Caldimonas thermodepolymerans: one gene and its partner. The protein of the gene in region 1 binds, or shares a complex with, the protein of each later gene. Links are inferred from orthologs where the notes say so. Each region holds a gene or a part of one and is shown on either strand. Other genes may lie near its edges.

Region 1 (3,154 bases):
GCGATCGATTTCATGTCGTGGGAAAAGTTGTGTGGCCGGATGCAAAACCGCGGGATTTTACAATGCTCCCCAAATGTCCGATACCCAAGCCTCCAGCTCACCTGCTCCGTCTGCCTCGCAAACCGGCAAAAAAGCACTCGCGTGGGCCCACACCGCCCGCTTCCTGACCACGGCGAGCCGGCTGGACCAGCTGCCCGCGATCGAGCTGCCGGAGATCGCCTTCGTCGGTCGCTCCAACGCCGGCAAGTCCACCGCGATCAACACGCTGACGCAGCAGCGCCAGCTTGCGTTCGCCTCCAAGACGCCGGGGCGCACGCAGCACATCAACCTGTTCGAGCTGGGCCCCAAGGGCGCGCCCGACGCGGTGTTCGCCGACCTGCCGGGCTACGGCTACGCCGCGGTGGAGCGCGCGGCCAAGCTGCGCTGGCAGGAGGTGATGGCGCAGTACCTGGAGGTGCGCCGCAGCCTCAGCGGCGTGGTGCTGCTGGTCGATTCGCGCCACGGGCTCAAGGAGCTGGACCACCAGCTGCTGCGCTTCGTCGCGCCGCGCGTCGGCTCGGGCCAGGTGCGCCTGCTGGTGGTGCTGACCAAGGCCGACAAGCTCAACCGCAAGGAGGCCAACGAAGCGCTGCGTGGGGCCGGGGCGGCGCTGGGCGAGTTCGTCACCGACGAGGCCGACATCGGCATCACGCTGTTCTCGGCGCTGAAGAAGACCGGGCTGGAAGACCTGGCGACCACGCTGTACGACTGGGCACACCCCGAGGCGCCGCCGGGCGCAGCCGAGGACTGAGCGGGCGTTTCCTCGGCGCAGCCCGCACCTGTCCGGACCTGCCTGCCTGAAATGCCCTGGCCGCCGCGCGGCCGGGCAGGTGCGCCGCCCCGGCCGCACGCATGCGGCCTTTGCGAGGGGCCAAAGAAAAGGCCGCCTTGCGGCGGCCTTCCTGGCGAAAGTTCGGCGTGTGGCCGGACCGATTACATGTCCATGCCCATGCCGCCCATGCCGCCCGCACCGGGGGCCGGGGTCTCGTCCTTCGGCGCTTCGGCGACCATGCACTCGGTGGTCAGCATCAGCGAGGCGACCGAGGCGGCGTTCTGCAGCGCGGTACGGGTCACCTTGGTCGGATCCAGGATGCCCATCTCGATCATGTCGCCGTAGGTGTCGTTGGCGGCGTTGAAGCCGAAGTTGCCCTTGCCTTCCAGCACCTTGTTGATCACGACCGAGGGCTCGCCACCGGCGTTGGCGACGATCTCGCGCAGCGGGGCTTCGATGGCCTTCAGCACCAGCTTGATGCCGGCGTCCTGGTCCACGTTCTCGCCCTTCAGCTCGCCGACGGCCTGGCGGGCACGCAGCAGGGCCACGCCACCGCCGGGCACGATGCCTTCTTCAACGGCAGCGCGGGTGGCGTGCAGCGCGTCTTCCACGCGGGCCTTCTTCTCCTTCATCTCGACTTCGGTGGCGGCACCGACCTTGATCACCGCCACGCCGCCGGCCAGCTTGGCCACGCGCTCCTGCAGCTTCTCGCGGTCGTAGTCGGAGGTGGCTTCCTCGATCTGGACGCGGATCTGCTTGACGCGGGCTTCGATGTCGGCCGCAGCACCAGCGCCGTCGATGATGGTGGTGTTTTCCTTGGCCACTTCGACGCGCTTGGCCTGACCCAGGTCAGCCAGCTGCACCTTCTCGAGCGTCAGGCCGACTTCTTCCGAAATCACCTTGCCGCCGGTCAGGATGGCGATGTCTTCCAGCATGGCCTTGCGGCGGTCGCCGAAGCCCGGGGCCTTGACGGCGCAGACCTTCAGGATGCCGCGGATGGTGTTGACCACCAGGGTGGCCAGCGCTTCGCCTTCGACGTCCTCGGCGATGATCAGCAGCGGACGGCCGGCCTTGGCGACCTGCTCCAGGGTCGGCAGCAGGTCACGGATGTTGCTGATCTTCTTGTCGTACAGCAGGACGAACGGGTTCTCGAGGATCGCGGCCTGCTTGTCGGGATTGTTGATGAAGTACGGCGACAGGTAGCCGCGGTCGAACTGCATGCCCTCGACGACTTCGAGTTCGTTCTGCAGCGACTTGCCGTCCTCGACCGTGATCACGCCTTCCTTGCCGACCTTGTCCATCGCGTCGGCAATGATCTGGCCGATCGAGGAGTCGGAGTTGGCGGAGATCGCGCCGACCTGGGCGATTTCCTTGGAGGTGGTGGTCGGCTTGCTGATCTTCTTCAGCTCGTCCACCAGGGCGGCGACGGCCTTGTCGATGCCGCGCTTCAGGTCCATCGGGTTCATGCCGGCGGCCACGTACTTCATGCCCTCGCGCACGATGGCCTGGGCCAGCACGGTGGCGGTGGTGGTGCCGTCACCGGCGTTGTCGCTGGTCTTGGAAGCGACTTCCTTGACCATCTGGGCGCCCATGTTCTGGAGCTTGTCCTTCAGCTCGATTTCCTTGGCGACCGACACGCCGTCCTTGGTCACGGTCGGGGCGCCGAACGAGCGCTCCAGGACCACGTTGCGGCCCTTCGGGCCCAGGGTCACCTTGACGGCGTTGGCCAGGATGTTGACACCCTCGACCATGCGGGCACGGGCGTCACCGCCGAAGACCACGTCTTTTGCTGCCATGTCTGATTACTCCGAATGCTTTGAAACTTGTAAGGGGAACCGTTCAGCGACGCCGACGATCACTTCTCGATGACGGCGAAGAGGTCTTCCTCGCGCATCACCAGCAGCTCTTCGCCATCGACCTTGACGGTCTGGCCGCTGTACTTGCCGAACAGCACGCGGTCGCCCACCTTGACGTTCAGGGCCACGAAATCGCCCTTGTCGTTGCGCTTGCCCGGGCCCACCGCCAGGACTTCGCCCTGGTCAGGCTTTTCGGCGGCGTTGTCGGGGATCACGATGCCCGCAGCGGTCTTGGTTTCTTGTTCGAGGCGCTTGACGATCACGCGATCGTGCAACGGACGAAGTTTCATTGCATCTCCTTGAAGAGGAAGGCACGTCTGGAATAAGAATGAGCGCACGTGAGCGCTCATTAACTTTCAGGATGAGCCCCGGGAATGCGGCTCGTCCGAAACTACTAGCACTCTCCGGCAGAGAGTGCTAACAGCCTCATTATAGGGGTGGTCGGAGGCCTTTCAAGGGTGACCATCAGGGACGACGGGGCCGGCGT
Region 2 (3,198 bases), 180 kb from region 1 along the record:
CCAGCCCGTCCGGGTAGCCGCGGCCGTCGATGCGCTCATGGTGGTGCAGGCAGACGTCCAGCGCGCTGTCGGAGGTCACGCCGGCGTCGCTCAGCATGGCATGGCCGGCGCGCGGGTGTTCCTTGACGAGGGCGAACTCCTCGTCGGTCAGCCGGCCGGGCTTGTTGAGTATTTCCAGCGGGATGGCCGCCTTGCCCAGGTCGTGCAGCAGCCCGGCCAGGCCCACTTCGCGCAGTTCCGGTTCGGGCAGCCCGAGCTGCCGGCCGAGCGACACCATCAGGGCACACACGGACACCGAATGCAGGTAGGTGTAGTCGTCCTTGGTCTTCAGGCGCGCCAGGCTCACCAGGGCGCTGGGACTGCGCAGCACCGAGGCGGTGATGTCCTCCACCAGCTCGACGACCGGGGCGGTGCGCAGGGCCTGCCCCATGCGGGCCTGCTGGAACAGCCCGCCGACCTCCCGGCAGGCGCGCATGCAGATCTTCCGGGCGCGGCCGATCTCCTCTTCCAGGGGGACCTTCTCCGGCACGGTGCGCACCGGCTTGACCGGCGGCGGAGGAGCCGCGTCGCCGCGCGCCGGGGCCGGTGCTTCCGGGGCCACGTCCAGGCCGCGCGCGATGTCGATCCACACCTCGCGGACGGGACTCTGGCGCAGCCGCTCCAGGTCGGCCTGGTCCTTGAGCAGGAAGGAGGTCCGCCAGAACGGGTGGTCCAGCCAGGCGCCGCACAGCTCGAGCACGAACATGCCCGGCCGCAGCTGTTCGACGCGGACCTTCTTGCGGGTGGGCGAGGGAGCCGACAACGACATCGGGGGTGGTTGAAGCAGGGGGACACGGGACCCCGGTGATCCTAGGGAAGGTCGGGGGCGGGTGGTGATGAAAAAAGCACGCTTGTGCGCGCCCAGTAGGGGTGATCAGGGGCGGGGCGGCGGCCTGCCGGGCGCGACGGCCCGGCTGCGGCGTACGGTGGGGGGGCGTGCGCACCTCGCTGGCGCGATGTGGGCGTCGCCCGCAGCGGCGTGTGGTCTCGACTCGCATTGCCGGCGCAATGCGAGCGTCACCCGGGAACGGCCCCCTGCGGGCGCAGTGCCGCCGCCTTGTCCGTTCTTTGGTCTGCGCTCACCTTGCTGGCGCAACGTGAGCGTCGCCCGCGCACCGATGCCGGGCGTTCCGCACGCCGGGGCTTACAGCCCGGCCGCTGCGCGCAGTGCAGCGGCCTTGTCGGTGCGCTCCCACGAGAATTCGGGTTCCTCGCGGCCGAAGTGGCCGTAGGCGGCGGTCTTGGAGTAGATCGGGCGCAGCAGGTCCAGCATCTGGATGATGCCCTTCGGGCGCAGGTCGAAGTGCTCCTGCACCAGCGCGGCGATCTGCTCGTCGGGGATCACGCCCGTGCCTTCGGTGTAGACCGTGATGTTGATCGGGCGCGCCACGCCGATCGCGTAGCTGACCTGGATCTGGCACTGGCGCGCCAGGCCTGCGGCGACGATGTTCTTCGCGACGTAGCGCGCGGCGTAGGCGGCCGAGCGGTCGACCTTGGTCGGGTCCTTGCCCGAGAAGGCGCCGCCGCCGTGCGGGCAGGCACCGCCATAGGTGTCGACGATGATCTTGCGCCCGGTCAGGCCGCAGTCGCCCTGCGGGCCGCCGATCACGAAGCGGCCGGTCGGGTTGATCAGGTACTTGGTGTCCTTCAGCCACTCCTTGGGCAGCACCGGCTTGATGATCTCCTCGATGCAGGCCTCGATGAACTCGGGCTTCATCTTGGAGCCGTCGCTCATCTCGGGGCTGTGCTGGCTGGACAGCACCACGGTGTCGATGCTGTGCGGGCGGCCGTCCACGTAGCGCATCGTGATCTGGCTCTTGGCGTCCGGGCGCAGGAAGGGCAGGCGCCCGTCCTTGCGCAGCTGGGCCTGGCGCTCGACGATGCGGTGCGCGTAGTAGATCGGCGCGGGCATCAGCTCGGGCGTCTCGTCGCAGGCGTAGCCGAACATCAGGCCCTGGTCGCCGGCGCCGGTGTTCAGGTAGTCGTCGCTGGCGTGGTCCACGCCCTGCGCGATGTCGTTGCTCTGCTTGTCGTAGGCCACGAGCACCGCGCAGCCCTTGTAGTCGATGCCGTACTCGGTGTTGTCGTAGCCGATGCGCTTGATCGTGTCGCGCGCGACCTGGATGTAGTCGACATGCGCGTTGGTGGTGATTTCACCGGCCAGCACCACGAGACCCGTGTTGCACAGCGTCTCGGCGGCCACGCGCGACCGGGGGTCCTGCTCGAAGATGGCATCCAGGATCGCGTCGGAGATCTGGTCGGCCACCTTGTCCGGGTGGCCTTCGGAGACGGACTCGGATGTGAAGAGGAATTCGTTCGCCACTTCGTTGACTCCAAACAAAAAGACCCTGGCCTGCGTTGCCGGCCCGGGTCTTGAGGAGGTGCGGCGAACGCTTTAGCGGCATTTGTCGGACCCGGTGGTCCAGCAGGAGCTCGCTATGCTTCGCTCCTGCGTCGCCCCGCAAGTTGTTCCTTAAACCGGCGACCGCGCGATTATAGAAAAGATGCTCACGCTGTTCCGTCTGCTGTCACGTTGGCCCTTGGGGCTATTGCACGTCCTTGGTGCAGGACTGGGCTGGCTGACCTGGCTGCTGTCGCCCACCTACCGCCGACGGCTGCACCGCAACGCGGCGCAGGCGGGCGTGGCGCCGGCGCAGGCGCGCGCGGCGGTGGCCGAGGCCGGACGCATGGTGATGGAACTGCCCTGGCTGTGGATGCGCCCGGCGGACCGGCCGCTGGGGGACAAGCTGCGCTGGCAGGGCGAGGCCTGCATCGAGGAAGCCCATCGGCGCGGCAAGGGCATCGTGTTCCTGACCCCGCACCTGGGCTGCTTCGAGGTGACCGCGCAGGGCTATGCCGAGCGCTACGGCGCGACGCACGGTCCGATCACGGTGCTGTACCGGCCGCCACGCAAGGCCGCGATCCGGCCGCTGGTGGAGGCGGCGCGGCGCCGCCCGGGGCTCGCGACCGCGCCGGCCACGCTGGCCGGGGTGCGGCAGATGATCCGCGCGCTGCGCCAGGGGCAGGCGGTCGGCCTGCTGCCCGACCAGGTGCCGCCCGAGGGCATGGGCGTGTGGGCGCCGTTCTTCGGCCGGCCGGCCTACACCATGACGCTCGCCGCGCGGCTGGCGCAGCAGACCGGCGCGAGCATCGTGCTGG

Evidence for each region.
Region 2: the proteins of groL (region 1) and metK are in contact, whole or in part, in a cryo-EM structure (PDB 8P4O), measured with the Escherichia coli proteins. The link is inferred for Caldimonas thermodepolymerans from one-to-one orthologs.

Annotation. Positions count from the first base shown.
Region 1 is NZ_CP064338.1:883,817-886,970, forward strand. Bases 291-3,130 are described here. They hold groL (chaperonin GroEL), read right to left. Parts: upstream 2,608-3,130; coding sequence 973-2,607; downstream 291-972. Other genes in these bases: yihA (ribosome biogenesis GTP-binding protein YihA/YsxC), read left to right, coding at 291-790; groES (co-chaperone GroES), read right to left, coding at 2,667-2,957. In the rest of the region: IS481_RS04345 (c-type cytochrome), read right to left, coding at 1-14; more of yihA, read left to right, coding at 74-290.
Region 2 is NZ_CP064338.1:701,985-705,182, forward strand. Bases 274-3,157 are described here. They hold metK (methionine adenosyltransferase), read right to left. Parts: upstream 2,363-3,157; coding sequence 1,184-2,362; downstream 274-1,183. Other genes in these bases: IS481_RS03430 (HD-GYP domain-containing protein), read right to left, coding at 274-808; IS481_RS03440 (lysophospholipid acyltransferase family protein), read left to right, coding at 2,544-3,157. Outside these bases: more of IS481_RS03430, read right to left, coding at 1-273; more of IS481_RS03440, read left to right, coding at 3,158-3,198. UniProt on the Escherichia coli protein: Catalyzes the formation of S-adenosylmethionine (AdoMet) from methionine and ATP.